Regions from separate parts of the Gilliamella sp. Nev3-1 genome, predicted to be linked through region 1. Evidence: riboswitches for the same ligand, from Rfam matches in the RefSeq annotation. Region 1 holds a riboswitch; each other region holds the start of a gene.
What was found. Region 1 has a riboswitch for thiamine pyrophosphate ahead of thiM (hydroxyethylthiazole kinase). Riboswitches for the same ligand answer to the same signal wherever they lie in the genome.
Positions count from the first base shown of each region.

Region 1 (5,539 bases):
AATGGCTCCTTGCAAATAATTTTTAGCCTGCATTACAGCTTCTACTAAATTATATTTGGGTAATAATGCGGCAATTGCTGCAGATAGTGTGCAACCTGTTCCGTGAGTATTTTTAGTTTGAATTCGTGGAGAAGTTATTCTTATTACATTATCTTGGGTTATCAAATAATCAGGGCTTTGACTACCTGACAAATGCCCGCCTTTCATTAAAACCGCTTTGCAACCCAATTTGAGTAATTCATCCCCTTGCTTTTGCATATCATCTTCGTTTTTGGCCTCACCACAATCAAGTAGTGCTGCTGCTTCAGGAATATTAGGAGTAACAATGGTTGCTAAGGGTAATAATAACTCACGAATAGCAGTTATGGCATCAGATTTGAGCAGGGGATGTCCTCCTTTAGCTATCATTACAGTATCTAAGACGATAGCAGGAATAGCATTTGTGATAAGAAGATGGTGAACTGCTATGACTATCTCTTTATTCATTAGCATTCCCATTTTTACACTATTAATTTGAATATCTTGATATAGCGTATTGAATTGAGCTGCAACAAATTCAGGGGTAATGGCTAATACCGCATCAACCCCTCGTGTGCTTTGTGCCGTTAATGCAGTGATAACTGACATGCCATAAGCCCCGAGTGCCGAAAAAGTTTTTAAATCGGCTTGAATTCCTGCGCCACCGCTGGGATCTGACCCAGCAATGGTTAATGCAATTGTTGTCATAATGTATGCCCTATTTAGCCTTCCTGATTTGAGTAATGAGCGATAACGTCGCTTGCTCAATATCTTGTTTACCACAAATAGCTGAAACCACAGCAACGCCGTCGATACCTGTTTGAATAACGTTAGTCACATTATTTTCATCAATACCGCCAATAGCTACAGCAGGACATTGCTTTAGTTCTATTAGTTCAATTAATTGTTCGGTTCCCAGTGCTACTGCTGCATCTTTTTTCGTTGCGGTTGGAAAGATAGGACCAATACCAATATAATCGACCTTATGCCATGGAACGCTATCAAGTTGACGTCGATTAGCGATCGAAAACCCTAACCATTTATCTCTACCAATTAATTGACGAGTAACATCAACAGGAAGATCACTTTGTCCAATATGTACACCATCGGCGTCAACCGCTAAAGCAATATCGACATGATCATTAATAAACAGTGGTACGGGTGTTTCATTCAGCGCTTCTTTCAATGCTAATGCGGCATAATACCAATCTTTACCGCTAAACTTATGTTCAGATCTTAACTGTACTGCAGTTGCCCCATTAGAAACAGCAATTTTTGTGGTATTTACCATGCCACTAATACCACCACATAATAATGGATCAAGGACTAAATAAAGAGTTAAATCTAATTGCTTTTTCATCTTGTTCCTTATTGATGCAATGAATTAAACAGAGATAGTTGATCTAGTAGTGATACCGCAAAGGTACCTAATCCTTGCTGTTTATTGGCAAGTTGACCTGCTTTTTTCATCATAAAACAAGCTGAGGCGGTAGCTGATAAAGGATCTGATGAATTGGCAATAAAAGCAGCTACCATAGCAGATAGTGCACAGCCTGTTCCTGTTACTTTTGTTAAAGCAATATCGCCACCAGTGATGCTATATAAGATGTTGCCATTAGTGATATAATCAATATCCCCCGTCATTGCAACAATCGTTTGATATTTTTGTGCAAGTGCTTTGGCTGCATGTACAGCAGATGTCGTTGAGTTTTGACCATCAGGTCCTTTCGATGATCCATTTTCACCATTTAGTACTAATATTTCTGATGCATTACCGCGTATGACTGTTGGCTTTAATGATAGTAATTGACATACAATTTCAGTTCGATAATTAAGCGCCCCCCCCACAGCGACAGGATCAAGCACCCATGGAGTTTGTGTTTGCAAAGCTTGGATTGTTGCTAACAACATACTTTTGGCTGTGCTACTGTGAATGGTGCCAATATTAATCAATAAACTATCCGCAATGGTGATAAATGACTCCACCTCTTGCTTGGCAATAACCATTGCTGGTGATGCACCAATAGCGAGTAACACATTTGCGGTAAAATTTTGCACCACATCATTTGTAATACAATGCACTAATGGGTTTTGTTGTTTTACATGATAGATAAAAGGAGTTGCTTGTACTAATTGAAATGGTTTGTTTTCTAACATATTTATTCCCTGTTATTTTAGAACTAAAATATTGGGAAGAATTTGCCAAATTAAAGCTAAGATGGCTTAGACTTCCCTACGCTGGCATAACCCAGATCAGGTTCAACGGGTAAAATCTCAGTTTTTTGTCAAAACAAAAAACACCCCGAGTCAAAATTTGTTCATCCATTATGAACTGACTATCAGTTTTTAACAAACTATTGTAATAACTTTTCAATATCTGTTATTGCCTTTCTGTCTGGCAAAAAGATGATTAGATGATCATTATCTTCTATCATCAAATCAGTATTAATAATAATCACATCTTCACCACGAACAACAGCTCCAATTGTTGCACCTGAAGGCAGTTTTAAGCCATTAATATTTTTGCCCACCAGTTTTGATGTATCATTATTGCCTTTGGCAACCACTTCGATAATTTCAGATTCGCCTTGCCTTAGCGAAACGACTTTAACCATACCAGTTTGTCTTACATGACTTAATAGTTCTGAAATGGTGGCATGTTGTGGCGATATTGCGATATCAATCACACTATCATTAATCAATTCAAGGTAGGCTTGGCGTTGAATTAGTACGATCACTTTTTTTGCGCCCATTCTTTTGGCAAGCATAGATGACATGATATTGGATTCATCGTCACCTGTGACTGCAATAAAAAGATCGGTAAGCTCAACTTGCTCTTGTGAAAGTAATTCTTGATCAGATGACTCACCATGCAACACTGTGGTATTAACCAGTTGCTCGGCAATGAGTTCGGCTCGCTCAGCATTGCGTTCAATTAACTTGACTTGGTAATCATTTTCCAAACGCTTTGCTAAAGCGACAGCAACACTACCACCACCACTAATAATGATTCGCTTATAAGGTTTTTCTAATCGTTGTAGTTCGCTGGTTACAGCTTTGATATTAACTGGTGGCGTAATAAAATACACCATATCTCCCGCTTCAACCAAGGTTGAGCCAAGCGGACGAATAAAGCGGTTTTTACGATAAATAGCAACCACTCGCGCTTCAACATGAGGTAAATGTTCTTTGAGCTCGGATAATTCACTGCCAACTAAAGCACCGCCATAATAAGCCGTTACCGCCACTAGACACACTCGGTTATCATAAAAAGAAGCAAATTGCAATGAGCCAGGGTATTGAACTAATTGACTTATATGATTGGTGATAAGATTTTCTGGGGCAATGATATGATCGATATTAATACAGTCTTTATTGAAAAAAGGATAATTTTCATCATTATATTCAGGCGCTCTAATGCGAGCCACTTTTTGTGGAATACTAAATAAGACATGACCAATTTGGCAGGCCATCATATTGACTTCATCAGAGTTAGTTACAGCAACAAGCATATCGGCCGATTCAGCGCCAGCACTTTCTAATACCTGAGGATAGGATGATTTTCCACAAATTACCTGTAAATCAAAACGCTCTTGTAGCGATTGCAATCTATCATGATCTTCATCCACCACAGTAATATCGTTTTGTTTTTCGGTAACAAGATATTCCGCAAGTGCACTACCTGTTTGTCCTGCACCAAGAATAATAATCTTCATAACTAGCCTATATATTTAGATGGCTTTAACCATTATCCATTTACTTAGTATATTAAAGCCATTGCATATCATTCATTTTTTAGTCGCAATCTGTTATTGATTTTGCAATTATACAAACCCGATTGCATCATAGACTTTTTTCAACGTTGGCTCGGCTTTTGAACGTGCTTTTTCAGCTCCATCTTGCATGATTGAAAATAGATAATGTTCATCGTCACGATACTCATGATATTTAGCTTGCAAGGTAGTTAACATATCAATGACTTGCGTTGCAACTTCTGTTTTGAGGTGACCATACATTTTACCTTCAAACTCTTTTTCAAGCTCGGCAATAGGCTTACCTGTCACACCAGTTAAAATATCAAGTAGATTTGAAACACCAACTTTATTTTTAACATCATAGCGTACTACTGGTGGCTCATCAGAATCAGTCATTGCACGTTTGATTTTCTTCTCAATATCTTTTGGATTTTCGAGTAAACCAATCACATTATTACGGTTTTCATCTGATTTGGACATTTTCTTAGTCGGCTCTTGCAATGACATAACGCGCGCACCAACCCTGGCAATGAACGGCTCGGGAACAGTAAAAATATCACCATAAAGCGCATTAAAACGCATAGCAATATCACGCGATAATTCAAGATGCTGTTTTTGATCATCACCAACAGGAACTAAGTTTGCTTGATAGAGTAAAATATCAGCAGCCATAAGTACAGGATAATCAAATAGCCCTGCATTGATATTCTCTGAATGGCGTGATGACTTATCTTTAAATTGCGTCATACGGCTAAGCTCACCAAAATAGGTGTAGCAATTTAAAGCCCAGCCTAACTCTGCATGTGCAGGCACATGCGATTGTACAAAAATAGTGCTTTTTTGCGGATCAATACCACAAGCTAAATAAAGGGCTAGTGTATCTAATGTGGCTTTACGTAATTTGTTTGGATCTTGACGTACGGTAATTGCATGCTGATTAACAATACAATAAACGCAATCATATTCGTTTTGCAAAGACACCCAATTTTTTAAAGCACCTAAGTAGTTGCCAAGTGTTAGTTCCCCTGATGGCTGAGCGCCACTAAATACAATCGGTTTACTCATAATTTCTTCCTAATTTATACTCATTATTTTTTTGCATCAGCTTTTGGCTGAGGTAGAATTGTTAATATATCTTTAAAATCGTCAAATAAAAAATCGGGATTACTAGTAGCAATTGAAACGCCATAGTTATAGCCATAGCTTAAGGCAACAGTTGGGCAGTTAGCATTTTGCGCAGCAGTGATATCGTTTTTCGAATCACCAACAAAAAGTAACTGATCGCTAAACAATCCAAATTTCGCCATTACTTGATACAAAGGAGCTGGGTGTGGTTTTAATTTGATCACATCGCCACCGCCAAGTACTAGCGAAAAGAACTCTTTTATGCCTAGTGACGCTAGTAATGCAGGTAAAAATTGGGCTGGCTTATTGGTCACTAATGCAAGTGGATAATGATTATCATAAAGCACTTTTAAAGTTTCTTTAACATTCGGAAACAGCCTAGTTTCGACATCAATAACTTTATCATAATGTTGGTTAAATAATATCTTGGCTTTGGCAAATTGTTCTTTTGATGGCTCAATAGTAATGGCTTTAAAAACGCGTTCTAGCATGATATCAATGCCATTACCAACGAAATTTTTGATCTGCTCATTGCTGATCGTTGGTAAATTCAACTCTGCCAACATATTTTGTGTAGCCAGTGCCAGTCCCGGCACACTATCAACCAATGTACCATCTAAATCAAATGCGATTGCTTGAAT
Region 1 is NZ_LZHN01000024.1:43,117-48,655, forward strand. Features, by position in the region: gene thiD (bifunctional hydroxymethylpyrimidine kinase/phosphomethylpyrimidine kinase) at 1-726, opposite strand, end outside; gene thiE (thiamine phosphate synthase) at 737-1,378, opposite strand; gene thiM (hydroxyethylthiazole kinase) at 1,387-2,175, opposite strand; TPP riboswitch at 2,232-2,333, opposite strand; gene trkA (Trk system potassium transporter TrkA) at 2,373-3,734, opposite strand; gene trpS (tryptophan--tRNA ligase) at 3,843-4,838, opposite strand; gene A9G40_RS04755 (phosphoglycolate phosphatase) at 4,862-5,539, opposite strand, start outside.

Region 2 (5,539 bases), on a different contig from region 1:
AAAATGGGTTATCATGAGGTAGGTTATGAAAAAATTTATTATTGCTCCATCAATATTGTCAGCTGATTTTGCGCGCCTTGGTGAAGATGCGCAAAAGGTCATTGACGCCGGAGCCGATGTTATCCATTTTGATGTTATGGATAACCATTTTGTACCTAATCTAACAATGGGGGCGATGTTTTGTAAAGCACTGCGAGATTATGGCATTAGCGTACCTATTGATGTGCATTTGATGGTATCCCCTGTTGAAGAGCTAATAGCCTCATTTGCTAAAGCTGGTGCTACTAATATCTCTATTCATCCAGAAGCGACGATTCATTTAGATCGCTCATTACAATTAATTAAAGATCATGGTTGCACGGCAGGTATTGTATTAAATCCAGCCACTCCGCTGGATTATTTAGATTATGTCATGGACAAAATTGATATTATTTTGTTGATGAGCGTTAATCCTGGCTTTGGGGGGCAATCTTTTATTCCCGCAACCTTGAAAAAATTACACCAAGTTAAACAACGTATAATTGCATCAGGATTAAATATTCGTTTAGAAATTGACGGTGGGGTAAAAGTAGAAAATATTGCTGAAATAGCTAAAGCAGGTGCAGATATGTTTGTTGCTGGCTCCGCCATATTTAGCCAGCCTGATTATAAAACCGTCATTGATGCCATGCGTAAAGAGTTAGCAGGAGTGATACATGAATAAACTAAAAGATATTCAAGCAATCGCATTTGATTTAGATGGTACATTGGTTGATAGTGTGCCGGGACTGGCACTGGCTACACAAAATATGTTGGCAGAGTTGAATTTACCAACGATCAGCAATGAGCAGATCAAAAATTTCGTTGGTAATGGCATTGATATCATGCTAGAACGCGTTTTTAAAGCCATTACTATTGAGCCATCAAAAGAACAATTTGCCAAAGCCAAGATATTATTTAACCAACATTATGATAAAGTTATTGATGTCGAAACTAGGCTGTTTCCGAATGTTAAAGAAACTTTAAAAGTGCTTTATGATAATCATTATCCACTTGCATTAGTGACCAATAAGCCAGCCCAATTTTTACCTGCATTACTAGCGTCACTAGGCATAAAAGAGTTCTTTTCGCTAGTACTTGGCGGTGGCGATGTGATCAAATTAAAACCACACCCAGCTCCTTTGTATCAAGTAATGGCGAAATTTGGATTGTTTAGCGATCAGTTACTTTTTGTTGGTGATTCGAAAAACGATATCACTGCTGCGCAAAATGCTAACTGCCCAACTGTTGCCTTAAGCTATGGCTATAACTATGGCGTTTCAATTGCTACTAGTAATCCCGATTTTTTATTTGACGATTTTAAAGATATATTAACAATTCTACCTCAGCCAAAAGCTGATGCAAAAAAATAATGAGTATAAATTAGGAAGAAATTATGAGTAAACCGATTGTATTTAGTGGCGCTCAGCCATCAGGGGAACTAACACTTGGCAACTACTTAGGTGCTTTAAAAAATTGGGTGTCTTTGCAAAACGAATATGATTGCGTTTATTGTATTGTTAATCAGCATGCAATTACCGTACGTCAAGATCCAAACAAATTACGTAAAGCCACATTAGATACACTAGCCCTTTATTTAGCTTGTGGTATTGATCCGCAAAAAAGCACTATTTTTGTACAATCGCATGTGCCTGCACATGCAGAGTTAGGCTGGGCTTTAAATTGCTACACCTATTTTGGTGAGCTTAGCCGTATGACGCAATTTAAAGATAAGTCATCACGCCATTCAGAGAATATCAATGCAGGGCTATTTGATTATCCTGTACTTATGGCTGCTGATATTTTACTCTATCAAGCAAACTTAGTTCCTGTTGGTGATGATCAAAAACAGCATCTTGAATTATCGCGTGATATTGCTATGCGTTTTAATGCGCTTTATGGTGATATTTTTACTGTTCCCGAGCCGTTCATTGCCAGGGTTGGTGCGCGCGTTATGTCATTGCAAGAGCCGACTAAGAAAATGTCCAAATCAGATGAAAACCGTAATAATGTGATTGGTTTACTCGAAAATCCAAAAGATATTGAGAAGAAAATCAAACGTGCAATGACTGATTCTGATGAGCCACCAGTAGTACGCTATGATGTTAAAAATAAAGTTGGTGTTTCAAATCTACTTGATATTTTAACTGGTGTGACAGGTAAGCCTATTGCCGAGCTTGAAAAAGAGTTTGAAGGTAAAATGTATGGTCACCTCAAAACAGAAGTTGCAACGCAAGTCATTGATATGTTAACTACCTTGCAAGCTAAATATCATGAGTATCGTGACGATGAACATTATCTATTTTCAATCATGCAAGATGGAGCTGAAAAAGCACGTTCAAAAGCCGAGCCAACGTTGAAAAAAGTCTATGATGCAATCGGGTTTGTATAATTGCAAAATCAATAACAGATTGCGACTAAAAAATGAATGATATGCAATGGCTTTAATATACTAAGTAAATGGATAATGGTTAAAGCCATCTAAATATATAGGCTAGTTATGAAGATTATTATTCTTGGTGCAGGACAAACAGGTAGTGCACTTGCGGAATATCTTGTTACCGAAAAACAAAACGATATTACTGTGGTGGATGAAGATCATGATAGATTGCAATCGCTACAAGAGCGTTTTGATTTACAGGTAATTTGTGGAAAATCATCCTATCCTCAGGTATTAGAAAGTGCTGGCGCTGAATCGGCCGATATGCTTGTTGCTGTAACTAACTCTGATGAAGTCAATATGATGGCCTGCCAAATTGGTCATGTCTTATTTAGTATTCCACAAAAAGTGGCTCGCATTAGAGCGCCTGAATATAATGATGAAAATTATCCTTTTTTCAATAAAGACTGTATTAATATCGATCATATCATTGCCCCAGAAAATCTTATCACCAATCATATAAGTCAATTAGTTCAATACCCTGGCTCATTGCAATTTGCTTCTTTTTATGATAACCGAGTGTGTCTAGTGGCGGTAACGGCTTATTATGGCGGTGCTTTAGTTGGCAGTGAATTATCCGAGCTCAAAGAACATTTACCTCATGTTGAAGCGCGAGTGGTTGCTATTTATCGTAAAAACCGCTTTATTCGTCCGCTTGGCTCAACCTTGGTTGAAGCGGGAGATATGGTGTATTTTATTACGCCACCAGTTAATATCAAAGCTGTAACCAGCGAACTACAACGATTAGAAAAACCTTATAAGCGAATCATTATTAGTGGTGGTGGTAGTGTTGCTGTCGCTTTAGCAAAGCGTTTGGAAAATGATTACCAAGTCAAGTTAATTGAACGCAATGCTGAGCGAGCCGAACTCATTGCCGAGCAACTGGTTAATACCACAGTGTTGCATGGTGAGTCATCTGATCAAGAATTACTTTCACAAGAGCAAGTTGAGCTTACCGATCTTTTTATTGCAGTCACAGGTGACGATGAATCCAATATCATGTCATCTATGCTTGCCAAAAGAATGGGCGCAAAAAAAGTGATCGTACTAATTCAACGCCAAGCCTACCTTGAATTGATTAATGATAGTGTGATTGATATCGCAATATCGCCACAACATGCCACCATTTCAGAACTATTAAGTCATGTAAGACAAACTGGTATGGTTAAAGTCGTTTCGCTAAGGCAAGGCGAATCTGAAATTATCGAAGTGGTTGCCAAAGGCAATAATGATACATCAAAACTGGTGGGCAAAAATATTAATGGCTTAAAACTGCCTTCAGGTGCAACAATTGGAGCTGTTGTTCGTGGTGAAGATGTGATTATTATTAATACTGATTTGATGATAGAAGATAATGATCATCTAATCATCTTTTTGCCAGACAGAAAGGCAATAACAGATATTGAAAAGTTATTACAATAGTTTGTTAAAAACTGATAGTCAGTTCATAATGGATGAACAAATTTTGACTCGGGGTGTTTTTTGTTTTGACAAAAAACTGAGATTTTACCCGTTGAACCTGATCTGGGTTATGCCAGCGTAGGGAAGTCTAAGCCATCTTAGCTTTAATTTGGCAAATTCTTCCCAATATTTTAGTTCTAAAATAACAGGGAATAAATATGTTAGAAAACAAACCATTTCAATTAGTACAAGCAACTCCTTTTATCTATCATGTAAAACAACAAAACCCATTAGTGCATTGTATTACAAATGATGTGGTGCAAAATTTTACCGCAAATGTGTTACTCGCTATTGGTGCATCACCAGCAATGGTTATTGCCAAGCAAGAGGTGGAGTCATTTATCACCATTGCGGATAGTTTATTGATTAATATTGGCACCATTCACAGTAGCACAGCCAAAAGTATGTTGTTAGCAACAATCCAAGCTTTGCAAACACAAACTCCATGGGTGCTTGATCCTGTCGCTGTGGGGGGGGCGCTTAATTATCGAACTGAAATTGTATGTCAATTACTATCATTAAAGCCAACAGTCATACGCGGTAATGCATCAGAAATATTAGTACTAAATGGTGAAAATGGATCATCGAAAGGACCTGATGGTCAAAACTCAACGACATCTGCTGTACATGCAGCCAAAGCACTTGCACAAAAATATCAAACGATTGTTGCAATGACGGGGGATATTGATTATATCACTAATGGCAACATCTTATATAGCATCACTGGTGGCGATATTGCTTTAACAAAAGTAACAGGAACAGGCTGTGCACTATCTGCTATGGTAGCTGCTTTTATTGCCAATTCATCAGATCCTTTATCAGCTACCGCCTCAGCTTGTTTTATGATGAAAAAAGCAGGTCAACTTGCCAATAAACAGCAAGGATTAGGTACCTTTGCGGTATCACTACTAGATCAACTATCTCTGTTTAATTCATTGCATCAATAAGGAACAAGATGAAAAAGCAATTAGATTTAACTCTTTATTTAGTCCTTGATCCATTATTATGTGGTGGTATTAGTGGCATGGTAAATACCACAAAAATTGCTGTTTCTAATGGGGCAACTGCAGTACAGTTAAGATCTGAACATAAGTTTAGCGGTAAAGATTGGTATTATGCCGCATTAGCATTGAAAGAAGCGCTGAATGAAACACCCGTACCACTGTTTATTAATGATCATGTCGATATTGCTTTAGCGGTTGACGCCGATGGTGTACATATTGGACAAAGTGATCTTCCTGTTGATGTTACTCGTCAATTAATTGGTAGAGATAAATGGTTAGGGTTTTCGATCGCTAATCGACGTCAACTTGATAGCGTTCCATGGCATAAGGTCGATTATATTGGTATTGGTCCTATCTTTCCAACCGCAACGAAAAAAGATGCAGCAGTAGCACTGGGAACCGAACAATTAATTGAACTAATAGAACTAAAGCAATGTCCTGCTGTAGCTATTGGCGGTATTGATGAAAATAATGTGACTAACGTTATTCAAACAGGTATCGACGGCGTTGCTGTGGTTTCAGCTATTTGTGGTAAACAAGATATTGAGCAAGCGACGTTATCGCTCATTACTCAAATCAGGAAGGCTAAATAGGGCATACATTATGACAACAATTG
Region 2 is NZ_LZHN01000012.1:8,429-13,967, reverse strand. Features, by position in the region: gene rpe (ribulose-phosphate 3-epimerase) at 26-703, shown strand; gene A9G40_RS02910 (phosphoglycolate phosphatase) at 696-1,391, shown strand; gene trpS (tryptophan--tRNA ligase) at 1,415-2,410, shown strand; gene trkA (Trk system potassium transporter TrkA) at 2,519-3,880, shown strand; TPP riboswitch at 3,920-4,021, shown strand; gene thiM (hydroxyethylthiazole kinase) at 4,078-4,866, shown strand; gene thiE (thiamine phosphate synthase) at 4,875-5,516, shown strand; gene thiD (bifunctional hydroxymethylpyrimidine kinase/phosphomethylpyrimidine kinase) at 5,527-5,539, shown strand, end outside.
Region 2: linked by a shared signal. The riboswitch ahead of thiM (hydroxyethylthiazole kinase) and the one ahead of thiM (hydroxyethylthiazole kinase) in region 1 are both predicted to bind thiamine pyrophosphate.

Region 3 (5,539 bases), on a different contig from region 1:
AATCCAGTAAAAACTAATCATGTGTGAATTACGTTTTATGTGCTAAATTTTCGATTGACATAGTTTGATAATGGTTTGTATACGTTGATATTCACGCTAGCAATAACCAAAGCAGAAAACACAGTTCAAGTCAGTGTTTTCTCGTTTCTTACTAATATATTCTGGGATAGTATTTGATAAACATCTTCGTCGTGATCATAAATAAAAATATATAGCGGTAAAGCACAAACAAATAAGTGAAAAATAAGCTATCAGAGCTAAGTACTAACCAACTAAACTTATGGCATGTATGTCCATTTTGCATAAATAATTAATTAATGTTGTTAATAATTAAGGTAATTTAATCTAAATAGATTAATTAAACCTTAAGCGTTGACCAACAAAATAGAGATAGTGCAATTTATAAACATCTAATTAATAAATTTGTAATTAATCAATTAATCGTAATTTTTTAACTCAATAAAATCACAATTCACTTAATATTGAATAATAAAATAGGCAGGTAAAAGTGTTATTTCCAAGCTTCAACCCTTTTTAAGAATAATTAAAACCCAACATTTTTGCAATTTCGTTATGTTTAGATTGTGCAAGCTGTGTTGGTAAATCGTTAAAAACAATGTTGCCATTATCAACCACCAAACAACGTGAAAAATAATTAAGTGAATCATCAAGATAGTGTGATACCATCATTAAAGTTAAATTGAAATCATCACAAATTTGATCGACTAACGCCAACATTTCAAAACGCAGAGCTTGATCGAGCGCTGAAAATGGTTCATCTAACAATAAAACAGGGCGATGCTGAATTAAACAACGCGCTAATGCCACACGTTGCCGTTGCCCGCCTGAAAGCTGATTAGGATAACGATTGTTAAAACCTGCTAAACTAACCTTAACTAGTATATCTTCTATTGTTTGCCGTTCAGATGCATTCAGTTTTAAACAAGGTTTTATACCTAAACCAATATTTTGCTCAACGGTTAAATGGTTAAATAAATTGTTACGTTGAAATAAAATCGAAACGGGGCGTTTGCCTGGCAAGGTGCGAGTCATATTTTGATGATTAAGTAAAATTTGCCCCGAGTTTGGTAAAACAAATCCAGCAATCAAATTTAACAAGGTACTTTTACCAGCACCACTGCGTCCAATAATGACGACTTTTTCTTTTGCTGCAATTTTGATATTAAAATGCATTTTAAAATTATCGTAATGATAATTAATTTGATTTAGTTCGATCATAATCCATCACAACCAATAAACTAAAAGATAATATTAACAATAATGCGGCCGTTACGGCACTTTCTTTATAATGATAACTTGATATTTGTTCATACAAATAATACGGTAATGTGGTCACTGATTTCCCACCAAATAAAGCAATAATACCAAAATCACCCAATGATAATATTGCAGACAGAGCAAAACTCTGGATAATTAATCTTTTTAGTGCTTTATATTCAATCAAATAAAAGTGAAAAAAGCCATTAATATTAAGTGATTGACTTAATTGCCAATAGCGCGATACAACATCAAACATAGGTACAGCAAGATTTTTCAATATAAAAGGCAATGCCATTAAACCATTACATAGCATAATTAAAAGGCAAACAACGATAAAACTATGCGCAAAGGGAAATAATAATAAAAATAGACCTGATGAAAATACCATGCTGGGAATAATTAAAATTAGCGATCCAACTAACATTAATTGGTTGCTCCACTGTATTTTGTGATTAATTAACAAACGGCTATTAGTATAAAGTAATAACAATGCTAGCAACATGGCAATAGTAGCTGAGCCAAAAGCAATTAATAATGAAAACATAACTGCCTGTTGAAAAGACGCAGTTAAAAATGACCATTGAAAAAAATATCCCCCTCCAATGAGTAGGGTCATAATCGGTAGCAAAATAAATAACCCACCAGTAACAATAATAATCATATATAAAAAGGCTAAATGATTTGAAACAGGCAAACGGTAACTTTGCCTAACATAGCATGTATTAGGTTTTTGATGGTGGTTATTATTATGAGTAAATTTTTGCATCAAGCAAATAAAACAAACACAACAAATAAACTGTAAACAAGCTAAAAGCACAGCCTGAGCTAAATCTAAATCACGAATAGATTGATAAATGGCGACTTCAAATGTTGTATATTTTGGTCCACCTCCTAGCGCTAATACGATCGCAAAGCTAGAAAAACACAGCATAAAAATAAGCGCAGCCATCGGGAACAGTTGCCGACGCAGTAATGGCCACTCAATCAATTTAAAGTAAGTAAAACTTGAAAAGTTTAATTGTGCAGCTAGCTGTTTGTGTTCAACTGGTGCACTATTTAACGTTCGATAGAATAGACAGCAAGCATACGGAAAATTTAAAAATACATGTGCAAGTAAAATGCCTGTTAACCCATAAATCGATGTCATAAAAGGCACCCCAAAATAACCGAAAACAGTCGCTAATAAGCCCTGTTTACCATAAACCGACAACAACCCAGTGACTACAACAAGTGTCGGTAAAATAAAGGTAATTGGCATAATGCGCAATAATAATCTTTTACCTAAAAAATCAATCATCGACAAAGCTTTAGCCATGATAATTGCCAATAATACAGATAATAAAGTCGATAATGTTGCTTGAAATAAAGTTATCCAAATAACATGTAATAAATACTCATCAAAATAGACGACTAAATTATTAAATTTAATCGCAGTCAAACAAAGCGCAAAGAGTGCTGCGCCTAATATCATTAAGATCAGGCTAGCAGCGCTAATTCCTGGGAGTAATATTCTTAACTTCGACATTAGGTAAAATAAAACTACTTGCTAATGGCAGACTGCCATTCTCGTACCCACGTTTTTTGATTATGTTCAACTTGCTTTGCATCAAACTCAAGCGCTTTATTTATAGGCTTAACTTGCTTAAAAGCTTCAGGTAACGATGTATTAATAATAGGGTACATGGTATTTTTCTCAGCAAATTGACGTTGCACATCGGGGGTCAATAAATATTGCAAAAAAGCCCGTGCTAATTCGGGTTGCTGACTATATTTAGTAATACCAGCAACTTCAACTTGACGATAATGCCCTTCATCAAAAATAGCCGCAGCATAACGATAATCATTATCATTCATAATATGAGCAACAGGTGAAGTGCTATAGCTAAGCACAAAATCAGCTTCACCCTTTAAAAATAGCCCATAAGCTTCACTCCAGCCCTTAGTTACTGTCACGGTGTTTTTAGCTATTTTTTGCCATGCTGATGAGGCATCATCACCATAAATATTCTTTATCCAAAATAATAAACCTAACCCCGGAGTGCTGGTTCTAGGATCTTGATAGATAATCTTCCAGTTGGCTTTATTATCAACTAATTCATGCATAGAGCGTGGTGGATTGCTGATTTTTTGTTGATTATAAATAAAAGCAAAATAGCCAAAATCATAAGGCACAAAATCATCATCCCACCAGTTGGTATTTAAATTATCGGGTTTATTGATTTGGTGAGGAATAACAATATTGGCTTGTTTAGCCTGTTCTAAAAGATTATTGTCTAATCCCAAAACAACATCGGCATTGGTCTTATCGCCCTCAAGACGCATTCGATTTAAAATCGATACGCCATCGCCTAATGTAACAATCTCAACTTCGCAACCACACTGCGCTTCAAATCCCTTTTCAATTTCCCGCCCTGGCCCCCACTCAGAAATAAAAGAGTTGTAGCTATACACAATCAAGGTAGGTTTTATGTTGGTAGCATTTGCAATATTTGCCATAAAAAGTGCAGATAATACCAAAGATAATAACAATTTTTTACAAAACATTTTGCCTCCAAAATAGCAAATAAAAGACAAAAGGTTTGAGTAGGTATAATAACTCAAATCCCTCCGCTGGCATGATCCAGTTCAGGTTCGACGGGTTACGCTAATCTAACGCTAACATTCTCAGCCCCACTGGGCACCCCGTTGAGAACATTGACTAGTGTAGTGTTTAGGATTATGTTTGTAAACAACCAAGCAAATAAAGCATTGTGAGCGAAACAACAAGAAATTAAAATAACCATTGATTTTATTGTTTTTTTTTATGATTTTGCTTTAAAACAAAAAAGACACTTACTACGCTGAATGCTCGAAAACGAATCGATATCAATTTTTCATCAGCTTATCCATAACGTAACAAGCTACGGTGGTGTTAACACTTTCTAACTCTGAATAAATAATAATAACCTTTGGCTTTTATAAAATGTGAATGCGCTATCAATAAAAAAACAGTCAGAAAAAGGATTGATTTTATTGATGTTTAAATAATACTTTTACGCCAGCATTAAAAACATATGCTGACTGTACAAACGCACTTAACGTTAGCTCGCTTGGCGACTTAAACTAACTAACGTTGAGCATTATGCGTTAACAGCTTTACCTTTTATTTATGTCAAGTTGCATATTCTTTTATATAAGAATTAAGAAGTCAGTATTAAGGGTGAACGCACATACCATAATTGATACTAGAAACAAAATTTGAATTTGGATTTTTTACTTTACCATAGCCCGAGTCTACGAAGAAATCGCTATCGCTAGTCCAGTAGAGGTCGTTCTTGAAGCCGGCATTACTAAGCAAAGACCCCCACTCGGTTATAAAGCCAGCATCAACATGACGTAATAACGTATTATAATCTGATGATTGGGGTAAGGCACCATCTATTCCATTTCTACAAGGAAAATCGTCGCGAGGGCGAGGGTTGGGACGACACTTCGCATTGGTCAGATCTTCTACTTTTGGCATACGATAATTTATCGCACTACACCATGCGGTTTGCTCTGATTGGTTACCTTCTCTACCACCACGGTGGACAAACCAGTGCTTCAACACAAAACCATATTTTACAATCTCTTCATTATGTCTATTTCTACCCACTAATTCAAATGTTTGTGGTAAACTTGGCTTAGAGACTGGAACTGGATTATCAGAATTTATCTGAGTATCATCGGCAAATGGACCGTTTAAAGTGACGCGTACAAATACTTTTGCTTCTAACTGTGGTTCACAGGGAATCACACTCACACTCGAACAAGCTTCATGAACCCAAGAATCATTCGCTGTTATTTTGGTTACAGTGGCAGTAATTCCTTCGTGTGTAATGGGTGTATTCCATATCAAATCATTGGCATCGCCACCTAGGACTAAATCAAAATACAACCCATTAGCCCCTGTGGTAGGAAAATTAGAGGCATATGATTGGGTGTTGTAAAATCCTTTATTGTAGACAAATCCTGGCGCGGTGGGTGTAGGACCGAACCCATCGGAATTATTAGTAAATGAATAAGGGGAAAGATGAGGGGAAGCAAACATGATAAAGGGGGCTGGTGGCAGCATGATTGCATCACTGCGATTATTATCACGAGGTAATGCATATAAATGCCATGAATATAGCAAAAATAGTAATAGCGACAACGCCTGTAACGGTTTTTTAGCAAGTTGTGATAATAATTTAAGAGATGACCCCGAAGGGATAAATGAACTAAAGCGACAAACTCGACC
Region 3 is NZ_LZHN01000059.1:49,578-55,116, reverse strand. Features, by position in the region: gene thiQ (thiamine ABC transporter ATP-binding protein ThiQ) at 535-1,239, opposite strand; gene thiP (thiamine/thiamine pyrophosphate ABC transporter permease) at 1,217-2,806, opposite strand; gene thiB (thiamine ABC transporter substrate binding subunit) at 2,821-3,825, opposite strand; TPP riboswitch at 3,866-3,976, opposite strand; gene A9G40_RS08725 (hypothetical protein) at 4,475-5,539, opposite strand, start outside.
Region 3: linked by a shared signal. The riboswitch ahead of thiB (thiamine ABC transporter substrate binding subunit) and the one ahead of thiM (hydroxyethylthiazole kinase) in region 1 are both predicted to bind thiamine pyrophosphate.